DNA from 3 places in the Bradyrhizobium sp. USDA 3315 genome. Region 3 is predicted to be linked to each of the others. Evidence: riboswitches for the same ligand, from Rfam matches in the RefSeq annotation. Region 3 holds a riboswitch; each other region holds the start of a gene.
The links. Region 3 has a riboswitch for cobalamin ahead of ACVIYL_RS13485 (TonB-dependent receptor). Riboswitches for the same ligand answer to the same signal wherever they lie in the genome.
Positions count from the first base shown of each region.

Region 1: linked by a shared signal. The riboswitch ahead of ACVIYL_RS38660 (DUF1636 family protein) and the one ahead of ACVIYL_RS13485 (TonB-dependent receptor) in region 3 are both predicted to bind cobalamin.
Region 2: linked by a shared signal. The riboswitch ahead of ACVIYL_RS11475 (TonB-dependent receptor) and the one ahead of ACVIYL_RS13485 (TonB-dependent receptor) in region 3 are both predicted to bind cobalamin.

Region 1 covers NZ_JBSRYP010000001.1:8,225,178-8,230,390, reverse strand. Annotated here, with positions in the region: gene ACVIYL_RS38670 (cobyric acid synthase) at 1-876, opposite strand, end outside; gene cobO (cob(I)yrinic acid a,c-diamide adenosyltransferase) at 888-1,541, opposite strand; cobalamin riboswitch at 1,578-1,789, shown strand; gene ACVIYL_RS38660 (DUF1636 family protein) at 1,884-2,258, shown strand; gene cobW (cobalamin biosynthesis protein CobW) at 2,255-3,289, shown strand; gene cobN (cobaltochelatase subunit CobN) at 3,289-5,213, shown strand, end outside.
Region 2 covers NZ_JBSRYP010000001.1:2,516,890-2,522,102, reverse strand. Annotated here, with positions in the region: gene ACVIYL_RS11495 (ABC transporter substrate-binding protein) at 1-83, opposite strand, end outside; gene ACVIYL_RS11490 (IS4 family transposase) at 76-1,239, opposite strand; gene ACVIYL_RS11485 (ABC transporter ATP-binding protein) at 1,488-2,261, opposite strand; gene ACVIYL_RS11480 (FecCD family ABC transporter permease) at 2,258-3,301, opposite strand; cobalamin riboswitch at 3,414-3,611, shown strand; gene ACVIYL_RS11475 (TonB-dependent receptor) at 3,721-5,213, shown strand, end outside.
Region 3 covers NZ_JBSRYP010000001.1:2,943,853-2,949,065, reverse strand. Annotated here, with positions in the region: gene ACVIYL_RS13490 (PepSY domain-containing protein) at 1-992, opposite strand, end outside; gene ACVIYL_RS13485 (TonB-dependent receptor) at 995-3,271, opposite strand; cobalamin riboswitch at 3,379-3,573, opposite strand; gene ACVIYL_RS13480 (CobW family GTP-binding protein) at 3,804-4,733, opposite strand; gene ACVIYL_RS13475 (amidohydrolase family protein) at 4,735-5,213, opposite strand, start outside.

The sequences.
Region 1 (5,213 bases), 5.3 Mb from region 3:
GAGCTTCGCATCACCCGGGATGGCTTCGCCCGGACGTACCATCACGAGATCGACGCCGGGCTCGAGCTTCAGCGGATCGAGGTCGTCGAAATTGGCAATCCGCGACAGCGCAAGGAACGCGATCTTGCACTGGCCGGGCTTGCGCGCCTCGCCGAGCCCGAGCGCATCTTCGGCCGGAAGTTCGCCGGCGCGGACGAACCAGGGCAGCACGCCAAAGCCGCGCCACGCCGTGCGTTCTTCGATCAGGCGATAGCCGTCGTCGAACAATGTCGGATCGCCGCGGAATTTGTTGATGACAAAGCCCTGGATCATCGCGGCATCATCAGGGTCGATCACCGTCTTGATGCCGACGAGCTGCGCGATCACGCCGCCGCGGTCGATGTCGCCGACCAGCACCACGGGCACGTCTGCTTTGCGCGCAAATCCCATATTGGCGATATCGGCTTTGCGTAAGTTGACCTCGGCGGGACTGCCGGCGCCCTCGACCAGCACCAGATCGGCGCGCTGCTTCAGGCGCGCAAAACTCTCCAGCACCGCGCCCATCAGCGATGGTTTCATGCCGGCATATTCGCGCGCGCGTGCGGTGGCGATCCGTTTGCCGTGCACGATGACCTGGGCGCCGACATCGGTCTCGGGCTTCAGCAGCACCGGGTTCATGTCGGTGTGCGGCTCGACGCCGGCGGCGAGCGCCTGCAACGCCTGCGCGCGGCCGATCTCGCCGCCATCGACGGTCACGGCGGCGTTGTTCGACATGTTCTGCGGCTTGAACGGCAGCACGCGCAGGCCGCGCCGTCTGGCGGCGCGGGCGAGGCCGGCGACGATGAGCGATTTGCCCACGTCCGAGCCGGCTCCCTGGATCATCAATGCGCGCGCCATCGTGATGCCCGTCAGAACTCGACGCCCGGCTGGGCCTTGATGCCGGAGCGGAACGGATGCTTTACCAGCGTCATCTCGGTGACGAGATCGGCAATCTCGATCAGCTCCTCCTTGGCGTTGCGCCCGGTGAGCACGACATGGGTCATCGGCGGCTTCGACGTGGTCAGGAAGTCGACGACATCGGCGATCGCAAGGTAATCGTAGCGTAGCGCGATGTTGATCTCGTCGAGCACGACCATGCGCAGGCTCGGGTCCGCGATCAGCTGCCTGGCCTTTTCCCAGCCGGCTTGCGCCGCCGCGATGTCGCGGGCGCGATCCTGCGTCTCCCAGGTAAAGCCTTCGCCCATGGCGTGAAATTGACACAGATCGCCGAAATGCCCGGTGAGCAGGCGGCGCTCGCCGGTATCCCAGGCGCCCTTGATGAACTGCACCACGGCGCAGGGAAAGCCGTGCGCCACACAGCGCACGATCATGCCGAACGCGGAGGACGATTTTCCTTTGCCGGCGCCGGTATGAACGATGATCAGGCCCTTTTCACCGCTCTTGGTCGCCATGATGCGGTCGCGGGCGGCCTTCTTTTTCGCCATCTTGTCCGCGTGGCGCGCATCCGGCGAAAGATCGGTGCCGACGGCGCCGTCTTCAGCGTCCTTTCCATCAGAAGTCATCACATTCCTTCGGCTTGACAAGTGCGAGGCTTGGACGAATGGTGGTCCTGCGTTGGTTCCTGTCCTACGACAGGCGAAGAGGGAATGCGATAGGGCTCCGCTAAATCGGGCCCGAAGCGCAGCCGCCCCCGCGACCGTGACCGGAGAGATGCCCAAGCCACTGATTCCATACGGAGTCGGGAAGGTGGGCATCGAAGGGTAAAACCTGCTCCGCAAGCCGGGAGACCTGCCAACGCAGCATGTTGTGAAACCGGCGGACGGGGTGTTCCGCGACGGGGAACGAACCTGTCCAAAATCGGTTCGTGTGCCTCATCGCTTCCCGCTGTCAATCCAGGAAGGGCGATGAGCGTTACACTTCATGTCTGCATCACCTGCCGCGCCGGCCAGACGCCGGCGGAAGGTGAGCTCGCGCCCGGTGCACGCCTGCATGCCGCGCTTGTCGAGGCCGGCGTGCCTGATGACGTCAATCTGGTTCCCGTCGCATGCCTGTCGGCCTGCAGCCAAGGTTGCTCGGTCGCGCTCAGCGCGCCGGGGCGCTGGTCCTATGTCTACGGCCGACTGTCCGCTGATAATGCCGCGGATGTGATCGCCGGTGCCTCCGCCTATGCGGCGGCGCCCGACGGCATCGTGCCGTGGCGCAGCCGTCCGGAAATCTTCCGCAAGCAATCGCTCGGCCGCATTCCACCTCTTCCCGTCGTGCCGGAGGCCGCAGAATGACCACGCTCGCCAAAATTCCGGTCACCGTCGTGACCGGCTTTCTCGGCTCCGGCAAGACGACACTGATCCAGCATCTGATCCGCAATGCCAACGGCAAGAAGCTCGCGGTACTGGTCAACGAATTCGGCAGCGAAGGCGTCGACGGCGACATCCTGAAGTCGTGCGCCGACGCCAATTGTCCGGCCGAGAACATCGTCGAGCTCGCCAATGGCTGCATCTGCTGCACTGTCGCCGACGATTTCATCCCGGCGATGGAGCAGTTGCTAGCGCGGAACGTGAAGCCCGATCACATCGTGATCGAGACCTCGGGGCTCGCCCTGCCGAAGCCGCTGCTGAAAGCGTTCGACTGGCCGGAGATCCGTTCGCGGATCACGGTCGACGGCGTGATCGCGCTCGCCGACGCCGAGGCCGTCGCCGCCGGCCGTTTTGCGCCTGATCCGGCCGCGGTGGATGCGCAGCGTGCAGCGGACGACAATCTCGACCACGAGACGCCGCTGTCGGAAGTGTTCGAGGACCAGATCGCCTGTGCCGATATCGTGCTGCTGACCAAGGCGGATCTCGCCGGGGCGGAGGGGATCAAGGCAGCGAAAGCGGTGATCGCGGCCGAGATGCCGCGCGAGGTGCCGATGTTGCCCGTCGTCGACGGCACGATCGACGCGCGCGTGATCCTCGGGCTCGGGGCGGCGGCGGAAAGCGATCTCGCGGCGCGGCCGTCGCATCACGATGGCGAGGAGGAACACGAGCACGACGATTTCAATTCCGTCGTGATCGATCTTCCGGAAGTTTCGGATGTCGACGCGCTGGTCGCCTCGATCAAGGGGCTGGCGCGCGAGCAGAACGTGCTGCGCGCCAAGGGCTACATCGCGGTCGAAGGCAAGCCGATGCGGCTGTTGGTGCAATCGGTCGGCGAGCGGGTGCGGCATCAGTTCGACATGCCCTGGGGTGCCCGGGCGCGGCAGTCGAAGCTCGTCGTGATCGGCGAACATGCCGACATCGATGAAGCCGCGATCAGGGCACGGCTTGGTGTCTGATGCACGTCGTCTTCCGCGAGAGCCGCGGCCTTGAGGAGACCGCGACGCCAAGGGACCTCGGCCAGGATCCGGCCGATCTCGTGGTGTTGTCGTTTTCCGACAGCGATCTTGCTGCCTTCGCGGCCGGCTGGCGGCGCGGCCGTGCTGCGCTGCCGTCGCTGCGGCTCGCCAATCTCGCGGAGCTGCGCCATCCGCTGTCGGTCGATACCTATATCGAGCGGACGCTCTCGCACGCCCGCGGCATTCTGGTGCGGCTGATCGGCGGCGAGCCCTATTGGTCATACGGGCTGGCCGCGGTGCATCGGCTGGCGAAGGAGCGCGGCATTGCCCTGGTGGTGCTGCCGGCGGATGGCCGCGACGATCTGCGGCTCGATGAATTCTCGACCTTGCCGGTCTCGACGCTGCGCCGTCTGAAGGTGCTGTGCGACAAGGGCGGCCCGGTTGCCGCGCAGGCCGTGATCGCGCAACTGGCGCTGGCGTCCGGACTCTATGCCGGGCCGGTGGTCGGCGAGATCGATCTTCCCGAGATCGGCGTCTACGATTCCCGGCGCGGTGCCATCACGGCGTTGCCGGCACCGGACGGCCGGCCGCGCGTGCTGGTGACGTTTTATCGTTCCTACCTCGCGGCAGGCGATACGGCGCCGGTCGATGCATTGATCGATGCATTGCGTGAGAGGGGCTTTGATGCTCATGGCGTGTTCGTCACTTCATTGAAGGCGGCGGGCGTGGCCGATTGGCTGCGCGTTCAGTTCGCGCAATGCGCTCCAGCGGCGATCGTCAATGCGACCGCGTTTTCCGCGGCCGGTGACGACGGCACGGCGCCCTTCGACGCCGCATCATGCCCGGTGTTCCAGGTCGCGCTGTCGACCGCGCGGCGCGAGGATTGGGCCTTGTCGCTCCGCGGGCTCTCGCCCGGCGATCTCGCGATGCATGTGGTGCTGCCGGAGGTCGATGGCCGCCTGTTCACAGGCGTCGTGAGCTTCAAATCGCCTGGTGAGCGCGATCCCGAGCTGCAATTCGCGCATCTTGCGCATCGACCGGATGCCGAGCGCGTCGCTGCAATTGCCGCACGCGTGGCCGCCTGGCATCGGCTTGCCAGCAAGCCGGCACCGGAGAAGCGGTTTGCGCTGGTGCTATCGAACTATCCCGGCCGTCCACATCAGATCGCGCATGCCGTCGGCCTCGATGCGCTGGCTTCGGTCGAGGCATTGCTGGCTGATCTCGCGGCCGCGGGATTTGACCTTGAGCCGGTGCGGTCGCTAGGCGACATTCTTTTGCGGAGGACTTTGACGTGGAACGTCGCCGACTATCGCGCGGCGCTTTCCGGCCTTCCCGAGCTGCTGCAGGACGATCTCAGCCGCGCATGGGGCGCGCCGGAGGATGATCGGGATTGCCGTGACGGCGCATTTCATTTCGCTGCGATCTGCTGCGGCAAATCGGTCATTGCCGTTCAGCCGGAGCGCGGTGAGGTAGGGCAGCGCGACGCCGACTATCACGATCTCTCACGCACGCCGCGCCATGCCTATGTCGCGTTCTATCTGTGGCTCAGGCAGCAGGCCATCGATGTCGTCGTCCACATCGGCGCGCATGGCACGCTGGAATGGCTGCCCGGCAAGTCGGTTGCGCTGTCATCCGCATGCTGGCCGGAGGCGCTGATCGGAGATCTGCCTGTTGTCTATCCCTTCATCGTCAACGATCCCGGCGAGGCCGCGCAGGCCAAGCGCCGGATCGGTGCCGTGACGATCGGTCATCTGCCGCCGCCGCTCGCGAAGGCCGTAGTGCCGGAAGGCCTGCGCAATCTCGAGCGCTTGCTCGATGAGTATTCGACCGCCGATGGTCTCGATCCGGCGCGGCGGCGGCGCCTAATCGCCGCGATCCGCGACGAAGCGCGCATCGCCGGGCTGGAGGACGATCTCGGTCTCGC
Region 2 (5,213 bases), 430 kb from region 3:
TGAAGCGAAGCGAGATGGCTGCCACGCTGAAGGTGCGCCCCCTCTCCCGCTTGCGGCAGGGGTGTCCGGGGAAATTCAGGCATAGCGGAGCTCCATCTGGTCAGGTGAGATGGTTGATTTCCGACGGCTGGGGTTGATGGGCGGAGGTTTGTCGATGGCAGCGAGGGATCGACGCGTGAGCAGGAGCTGGCCGACGAGTTCGGCGAACCTGAGCGGGAGCATTTTGATGCAGTTGGTGTGAGCGGCGATGCGCAGCAGCAGGTAGGCAATCATCGCAGCGAGCACCTGAAGGCGGATCGCGTTGTCGTTGGCGCCGAGGAACTTGCGAATATCGAGATGCTGCTTGATCCAGCGGAACAGCAGCTCGATTTGCCATCGGCTCTTGTAGAGGGCGGCGATCTCGACGGCGCTACGGGCAAGGTCGTTGGTCAGGAGTGTGATCTTGCCGCCTTTCTCGCGTCTGATCTTGATGCGGCGGAGCGGGATTGGAAGGCGCGAATCGCCCTTGCTGGTGAGCTTCACCTCGTCATCGGCAAGGATTTCGAAGCCATCCCCGTTACGCTTGCGGATGGCGCGATGCCTGAGCGAGCGAAGACGGATGCTCGTCTTCGCCCGGGTAACGAAGAAAGCCTTGCTATCATTGATCTTCTGCCACCAGTCGAAACGGCAATAGCCCTTGTCAAACACATAGGTGGTGGCGGGCTGGATTGGGGTCTGTCGGCCGATCTCGATGTCATTGACGTTCGCGGCCGTCATCTCGACGCAGGTCGGGACATCGCTCCTTGGGTCGTAGACGACATGCAGCTTCATGCCGCGGATGCGGCCGTTCCACGTCGCCCAACTGCAGACCTTGCCGAGCGGGATCGGACTGGCGTCGATCAGACGCACCATCTCCATGCCTTCACTCCGCAGCTGGCGACGCGCCATCGCCGACAGCGCCGCAAAGGTTTGCGCGAAAATGCCGATCGGACGGCGGGCATTGGCATCGGACAACGTCGAGCGCGACAGCTTGCCGGTTCCCAAGTGATAGTGATGCTGCGAATTGGCGTTGAAGCCAGTCACCACCCCGCGCAGACTGCTGTTGCCGCTAAGCTGGGCATAGATCAGCGCCACCAGATGATCCCAGCTCCTGAACGACTTGTCGTAGGCATCCCCGTCCAGACGATCCACAACCGTCTGAAACTGCCGTCGATTGATCGGTTCAAGCAGCCTTCCAAAAATGCTACCGCGATATCGCATGCTCGGCCCTCTGTGTCTCGACAACCAGAAAAGACCGATTTGCCTCGGTCCTGCCGAGCATGCACCGCGACACAGTGAATCATTCCCCGGACACCCCTGCGCTTGCGGGGGAGGGTTGGGGTCGGGGTCGTGCCGCAATGAACGCTCTTTGAGTGGAGAGAGCCCCCACCCGCTGCGCTCTTCGAGCGCAGCGACCTCCCCCGCAAGCGGGAGAGGTGAACTGAGCTCGTGGAGACGCCGCATCCTCATCACACGTCCGCCCACGGCACGATGACGGCCTCGCGCTGAAATTCGGCGCGATAGGCGCTGACCCGGAACACGCTGGCGAGGACGCTCTCCGATAGTGCCTCGACAGGCGCGCCCTGCGCGGCCAGCCGCCCCTCCGCGAGCACCAGCACGTGATCGGCAAAGCGCGCGGCGAGTCCCAGGTCATGCGTCACCACGATGACCAGCACGCCGGTGTCGGCAACGTTGCGCAGCTTCTGCATCACGTCGATCTGGTGGCGCGGATCGAGCGAGGCCGTCGGCTCGTCGGCGAGGATCACGGGCGCCTCCACCGCGAGCACCCGGGCCAGTGCGACGCGGCTGCGCTCGCCGCCGGAGAGTTCGGTGACGCGGCGATCGCTGAACTCAGCGACGTCGACCGCCTGCATCGCGCGCAGCACCGCCTCCACATCCGTCTGCGACAGCCGCGCCGGATCGGTCGCACCGTGCGGATAGCGGCCGAGCGCGACGATATCGCGTGCCGGCAGCGGCCAGTGCACCATGTGGCCCTGCGGCAGATAGGCGAAACGTTTCGCGCGCTCGCGCAGCGGCAGCGACGCCAGCGCATCGCCGCCGATCCGGATCTCGCCGCCCGACGGGATCAGCCCGGCCAGCGCGCGCAGCAGCGTGGTCTTGCCGGCGCCGTTCGGCCCGACCAGCGCGACCAGATGGCCCGACGGCAGCGACAGGGAGACATCGTGCAGCACCTTGCGGCTGCCGAGCGAGGCATTGAGCGCGGCAGCCGAGAGCAGCGTCATGCCACGCCTCCGCCGAGCGCGCGGCGTTCGCGCATGATCAGACAGAGGAAGAACGGCACGCCGATGATCGAGGTCAGCACGCCGACCTTGATGTCTGAGGTCGAGGGAATGATGCGCACCGCGATGTCGGCGGCGAGCAGCAGCGCCGAGCCGGTGAGCGCGCTCGGCACCAAGAGCCGCGCCGGATCGTGACCGATCACGGGACGCATCAGATGCGGCGCGACGAGGCCGATGAAACCGATCGTGCCGGTGACTGCGACCGCGCCGCCGACGCCGAGCGCCACGCCCGTGATCACGAAGAGCCGCAACCGCCCGACGTCGACGCCGAGGCTCTGCGCCGCCTCCTCGCCAAGCGTCAGCGCGCGGAAGGCGCTCGCCTGGCTGAGCAGGATGGCGGCGCCTGCGATGATGAAGGGCAGCGCCAGCGCGACGTGCTGGAAGCTGCGGTCTTCCAGCGAGCCGAGCAGCCAGAACGCGATCTCCAGCACCACGAACGGATTGCTCGAGAGATTCATCACCAGCGCGGTCGCGGCTCCCGCAAAGCTCGAGATCGCGAGCCCGGCGAGGATCAGGATCAACAGCCCGGCATTGCGGCCGGCGATCGCAAGCAGCGCGAACACCGAGCCGAACGCGGCGATGATCGCCACCACCGGCAGCGCGTAGGAGCGCACATCGGCGAGGCCCAGCGCGATCACCAGCACCGCGCCGAAGGCGGCCGATTGCGGCGCGCCGAACAGCGACGGCGAGGCCAGCGGGTTGCGCAGCAACCCTTGCAGCGCCGCGCCTGACAGCCCAAGAATACCGCCGATCGCGAATGCCAGGATGGTGCGCGGCAGGCGGATCTCGCGCACGATCACCTGCGCCACATCGCTGCCGCCGCCGAACAGCGCCTCGATCACCGCGAGCGGCGACAGCCGCACCGGCCCGATGCCGAGCGAGATCACCAGCAGCAGCAGCACAAGCGCGAGCAGCGCCGCGGTGGCGCCCCACCGGCGCCGCGCCGCGACCTCGGCCGCCAAGGCAAAATCCTGCACGCTCATCGGATCCATGCTCTTACAACGATCGTCGTGGCAGACAAGCGACACTCGACAAAAACCGTGGCCGCACGGCCATTGCCCGACTTCCGCCGGATTGACTTTGCTACCCGGCCGAACCCTAGATGAACATGACGGTTCTTTCATGAGATGAAAAGGGAATGCGGTACGGGGAAACTTCCCCAACGCCGCGGCTGCCCCCGCAACTGTATGCGGTGAATCCTTCGTCACAGGCCACTGGGAATCTCGGTCCTGGGAAGGCGACGAAGGGTAACGACCCGCGAGCCAGGAGACCTGCCGTCAGCCGTGGTCACACGCGATGCTGCCGGTCGGGGAGTACAGGCATGAGCTTCACCTGATGCTGTGAGCACGATGGTGAGACTGGTTCGCGGTGACGTGCCACTGACGTTGCCGAGGCCTTGCTTATGTTCTCCTTCCCTTTCCATCGGCGGCGCCGCGCGCTTCTGCTCGCGTCGACGATGATCGCGCCGGCGACGATGCTCGCGCCGGCATTCCTTGTCTCCGCAGCGCGGGCGCAGCAGGCACCCGCTCCCGATCAGCTGCCGGCGATCGAAGTCACCAAGCCGGGCGACCAGAACGTCACGCGCGCCAGGCCGGCCGCTGACGAAGCGCCGGCGCCGCGACGCCCGGCGCCGGGCACCTCGCAAGGCAACAATACAGGCAGCGGAGCCGGATCGGGCACGACAGGGACCGGTGTGGCCACCGGAACGGGCGGCACCGGCGGCCGCCAGTTCGCCGGCATTGTCGGCACCTCCTCGGCCGTGATCACCGCCGACGACATCGCGCATTCGCCGGTGCAGTCGTTGCCCGAGATCCTCGCGCAGGTGCCGGGCGTGCAGCTGCAAACGCCCTATGGCGGACCGAACGGCGCCAAGACGTCGGTCGACCTGCGCGGCTTCGGCGCGTTCGCGACCGACAATACCCTCTTCCTGCTCAACGGCCGCCGCCTCAACGACGTCGACAAGGCCGGCTTCGACCTCACCACGATTCCGCTCGATTCGATCGAGCGCATCGAGATCACGCGCGGCAACAGCGGCGCGGTGCTCTACGGCGACAACGCGGTGGGCGGCGTCGTCAACATCATCACCAAGACCGGCGTCGGCGGCCCGCCGACGACGATGCGGGCCGAGGCCGGAGTTGGCTCGTTCAACACCCGCATGGCCGCGGTCTCCGCGGCACTCAATTCCGGCCCGTGGTCCACCTCGTTCTACGGCAACGGCATCAAGTCGGACGGCTACCGCGTCAACAATGCGCTCGACCAGCGCAACGCCGTCGGCAACATCAACTACACGACGCCGGATCTCACCGCCTTCCTGACCGTCACCGGCAGCGACCAGAAGCTCGGCCTACCCGGCGGACGGCTGGTCGATCCGTCGATCGGCGTGAACGAGCTGCTCACCGATCGCCGCGGCGCCGCGACGCCCTTCGACTATGCCAACCAGCAGACCGCCAGCGTCACCGCCGGCTTCACCAAGACGCTGATGAACGGCGTCGACCTCATCGTCGACGGCGGCTGGCGGCAGCGCGAGACGCAGAGCGGCTTCTTCGGCACGGTGCCGACCATCAGCTTCGCCTCGACCTACAATGACGCCGCGCTGCAGACCTGGTCGCTGACGCCGCGGCTCAGCGTCAAGAACGTGATGCTGGGCGTGCCGTCGACGATCCTGACCGGCATCGACTATTACGATTCGACCTTCCGCGAGGCGCGCGGCGCCTATCAGGGCGTCGACCCGTTCCACATCTACAATATCGAGCAGCAGAGCGTGGCCGGCTACTGGCAGCACACGATCGGCGTGCTGCCGACGACCGACTTCGCCTACGGCGCGCGCGTGCAGAACACCAGCATCTCGGCGCGCGATCGCTACGACCCGAATGCGCCATTCGCATTCGACACCCA
Region 3 (5,213 bases):
CCGCCGATCCAGACGAAGCAGGCCTCCACCGCAGGCATCGATGGCGACGACTGGAAGCCAGCGACGATGTCGGCCGTGTCATGGCCGCTATAGCCGATCGCGATCTCGCGGGTGACGCCGCGGCCGGAGAACGCGCCGCCGGGATTGAGCGACAGCCAGCCGCTAAACATCCAGGTCAAGACGCAGATGCCGCCGATCAGGCCGGCGATGTGATGCCAGGCCATCCAGCCGCGATAGGGCGAGACGGCGCCATCAGCGTAGCGGCGCATCAGCCGCAGGCGGAGGACGCCGATCCAGAAGCCGGTGACCGCGACGACAAGACAGACACCCGAGATCCACAGCACCACATCCCGCCACAGCGGGCCGTCCTTGCGCAACACGGTCGGATAGATCCAGTGCGGGATCGAGCCGAGCCAATTCCAGATCCGCTCGCAACGTGTGGTGTCGAGCGCGATCTCGCCGGTGCGCGAGGAAACGTAGAGTTCGGTGCCATCGGCGTCCCCGAGGCCGATCCGATAGAGCGGCCGCAACGGATCGAAGCGCGCGGTCACCGACCATTGGTCGCGCGTGATCGTTTCGATCAAGCGAGGCTGCACGGCATGCGGATGATGAGCGGCAATGGCCAGCGCCTGGTCCGGCGTGATCCGGTCGATCACGCTGCCGTCGGTCGCCGAAATGGTGATCGTCCCTGCCTTCCAGGCGGTCACCCGATAGACGGGCGTGTCGTCCATCATCGAAAGCCGCAGGTCACGCGGATAACGCTCGACACCCGCGATCGCCATCGCGCGATCAGGCGTGACCCGCACCTTGCTCCATGGAATGACAGGAAGCGCGGCGAGGCGCTCGCTGTCGGTAAGGCGCGGAAAGGCCACGTACATCATGACAAGGCCGGAGATGAACCACATCGCGAACAGGAGACACGTCGCAATGCCGATCCAGCGGTGGACGATATAGAGCCACCGCCGCCCGCGCCGGATCAGAGCGTTGCGCATGGTCAGAACTTCACGTTGACGGACAATTCGGCGGTGCGCGGCATGCCGAGCAGCCACTGCCCGGTGCCGTTCGAGGTCACCGCGTAAGCCTTGTCGAACAGATTGTAGAGGCGGAACGCGACCGTGGTGCGGTCGTCCGGCTTCCACCTGACGCCGCCATTGACCACGTTGTAGCCCGGACGCAGCTGGGTGTTGGCAAGATCGGAGTACATCGCACCGACGATCTGCACGCCGCCATAGGCCGACCAGTTGGGCGCGAAGTCCCAGGTCAGCCAGACGTTCGAGACCTGCTGCGGCACGTTGACCGGGACATTGCCGTTGAAGCTGACGATCTTGCCGCCGACCACCTGGCTGTTGTTGTCGTATCTGGCGCGCAACAGCGCAAGATTGGCGTCGACGCGCCAGCCGTCGCTCATCGCGAGCCCGATCGATCCTTCGACCCCGCGGGATGATTGCTGGCCGATCTGCAATGCCAGGCCGCCGGTGGGGTTGCCGGGATCGGGAATCGTGAGCCCGGTCTTGACGATCTCGTAGGCAGCCAGCGTCCACTCGCCGCGGCCGCCCCAGAACGACTGCTTGACCCCGATCTCGGTCTGCTTGCCGGTCGCAAGCTGGAACGTTTTCTGCGTGGTCGACAGTGAGATCAGATTGCTGACCGGATCGACGCCGACCGCGTACTGACCATAGAACGCGAGGTTCTTGATCGGCTCGTAAACGAGGCCAGCGCGCCAGCTGGTGCCCGATAGCGTCGTCTCAAAACTGTTCGCCGGCGTCTTGTAGTCGGTGCGATCGACCTCGGGACGATCATACCTGACCCCGGTCACCAGCGACAACTGATCGGTCAGCGAGAGACGATCCTCGGCGAACAGCGCGTATTGATTGGCGATCGCGTGGAAGCCCGGCGTGGTCGCCGTCGTCGTGGCGAAGAACGATCCCGGATCGAACACGTAAGGATTGACCGACGACGCGCCGCCATAGGGCGAGTTGTTGGTGTGGGTGAAGTCGATCCGGTTGACGTCGAACCCGGCAACGAACTGGTTGGCAAGTCCGAACACGTGACCGCTCAAGGTCGCGTCCATCCGGTTGCCGAGCTGCTTCTGGTCGTGGAAGATCTCGATATAGCTGGAGCGATCGATCAGCCGGCTCTTCGGATTCCAGGTGTAGTTTTCGATGTCGCGCCAGTGCCGCTCGCTGGTCAGGTAGTACAGCGTGTTGTTGACCTTGATGCCGTCGGCGACGTCCCACTCGGTCTTGAACTGGGTCCAGCTGTCCTGGTAGCGAATGGTGCTGTCGAGCGCATTGTAGTTCTTGAAGCGCAGCGCGTCCTGGATCGCGCCGTTGATCAGCGGCGTGCCGAAATAGCGCGACGGGCTGCGATCGCCGTAATCTTCCGAGAGCGTGAAGGCGAGATTGTCCGACGCCTGCACCCGCACCGCAGCGGAGACCACCGCGTTCGAGGTCTTGTCGCGATCGACCCAGCCGTCCGACATGTTGCCGGTAGCGTTGACGCGGTACGACACATTGGGATTGATCGGCCCGGTGCTGTCCACCGAGAGCCGCCGCGTCATGTTGCTGTCGAGCGAAACTTCGGCCTCGTTGTAGGGCGTACTGAGCGGTTTCTTCGGGATCACGTTGATGACGCCGCCGATCGCGCCTTCGCCGTACAGCACCGAGGCCGGGCCGCGCAGCACTTCGATGCGCTGCGTCGACCAGGTGTCGTAGGGGAACGTCAGCGTGCCGGAGCCGATATAGAAGCGCGTGCCGTCATACAGCGTCATCACCGAGTTGCTGCCGGCAAAGCCGCGGGTGCTGAACGACAGGCCGCCATTGCCGGGTGCCGGCGTTGCGATGAAGCCAGCCGCGTCCTGGGTGACGGCATCGAGCACATTATGCTGGCCGCGTTCAGCGATGGTCTGCGCCGTGATGACCTCGACGCTGGCCGGCGTCTGCAGCGGCGTCAGATTGAGACGACTGCCGGTGCCGCCCTGCGTGGTGGCATTGAGCGTCGGCGATGCCGATCCCCGTACGCCCGACGCTGCGACGCGCGGCGTGTTGCCGGTTGTTGCGATCGTCGCGGGCCTCGGCCGCGCCGCGGCGGCCACGGCACGGCTTCGCGCCGCGGGCTTCGGCCTTGCCACAGCGGAAGGCGCGACCTCAATCGGATCGAGCGTGGTTGGTGGAGGCGTTTGTGCCGAGCCTTCGGCCGGCAACAGCAGCGATGACAGGGAGCAGAGAAGACCGAGGCGCCATTTGCGCGCAACGGGAGAGGACGGAGACATGAAAAGGACTCGCGGTAACGTGGCACGTCACCGCGAACGCGGACTGGCGCATTGCCCAAAAGGCAGTGCTCCGATCCCACCAGGACGCCCCCGCCCGATGTGCTCGCGTGTGACCACGACTGACGGCAGGTCTCCTGGCTCACGGGTCATCGCCTGTCGGCGCCTTCCCGGGCCGATGGCCCAGTGGCAATTTGACGAAAGGCTCGCCGTTTACAGTTGCGGGGACAGCTGCGGCATTGGGGTTACCCTCGCACCGCATTCCCTTTTGATCCCCGAAGGGAACCGTCGGCAAAAACGATAGGTGCTGGCTGCAGGGCTGTCAATTCGATGCGATTGTCGCACACATGCTTTGCGAGATGCTGCTGCGGCGATGACACAGCGGCATCTGCGGGTGCCGCGGAGCTCCCTCTAATCCCGTCATCCTGAGGAGCCGCGAAGCGGCGTCTCGAAGGATGCACGGCCACAGCCGGGCCGTCCATCCTTCGAGGCTCGCTCTGCTCGCGCCTCAGGATGACGGAAACATAAGCTCACATCACTCAATGTCGACACATCCCTGCATCACCTCATCAATCTCCGCGCGCGACAGCGCACCCATCTCGGCGATGAACACGATGCGCGTGCGCGGCACGCCGGGCGACGGCACGCCGCCCGCAGCCAAGGTCGCGCGGCCGCCGGCGAGTTGAAACACGGTCAGCCGCCCGGGCTGCTCCACCGTCTCGAACAATCCCTTCGCCCGCGCCAGCTTCGGCGCCAATCTGCCGATCGCCTGTTGCAGGCGCGGCAGCACGACGGGCCGCTCCGAGGTCCAGCTCAGCGTCTCGAAGCGATCGGACGCCGGCCGTCGCGGCGCGGTCTCGCGCGGCGCCGGCACATGATCGAGGTCCGCCGGAAACACCAGCGCGGCCGGCACCTCGCCATGCAGCACCTCGACCACCACCGCCGCCGGGCGCACCGCACGCACGGCGTCGCGGATCGCGGCGCACGCGGCGGCGTCGGCCAGATCGACCTTGCTCAGCGCCACCACGTCCGCCGCCCGGAGCTGCGAGCGCAGCAGCGCATCGTTCAGCATCGCCGCAGGTTGCGTCGCGTCGACCACGCACAGCACCGTCTCCAGCGGCGCCTCCTTCCAGATCACGGGATCCATCAGGTTGCGCACGATGTCGGCGGGATCGGCGATTCCGCTGGTCTCGATCACGATGAATTCGGGACGCGGATCACGCCGCAGCAACGTGGCGAGTGTGCGCAGCAGGTCGCCCTCCAGCGTACAGCAGATGCAGCCATTGCTCAGGCTGACCACGCCGTCGCCGGCGCCGGCGATCAGCTCGGCGTCGATATTGATCGCACCGAAATCGTTGACCACCGCGGCGATGCGCCGTCCTTGCGCATGCGCCAGCAGATGGTTGACGACCGTGGTCTTGCCCGCCCCGAGGAAGCCCGCGACCAGCAGGATCGGGACCGGCACCTCAGCCCCCCGTGATAGGCCGGCGCACCGGCCGGCCGGGACGCGCCGCGACATCGAGGACACCATCGCTGATCAGCGGCTGGCCGCTGACCACGAGATGCCGCACGCCCTCCGCCGGACGATTCATCGCCGAGAAGGTCGCGCGATCGCTCAGCGTCTCGTAGTCGAACACCACGACATCGGCGTCGGCGCCGACCTGCAGCCTGCCTTTGGCGCGCATCGCCGGCGTGCTCGCCGACAGGATCTCGGCCGGGATCAGCGCGCATTTGCGGATGCCCTCGAGCAGCGACACTTTCTTGCGCTCGCGCACCCATTCGCGGATGAAGCGGGTGAAGCAGCCCGCCGAGCGCGGATGCGAGGTGGCATCGTCGGGCAGCGGCCAGGCGTCGCCGCTGTAGGGGCGGCCGTCCGACAGCGTCCACGGCATCGCGTCGGAGGCGATCGCGCCGCCCGGATACAGCACCGCCATATCGAGCAGAT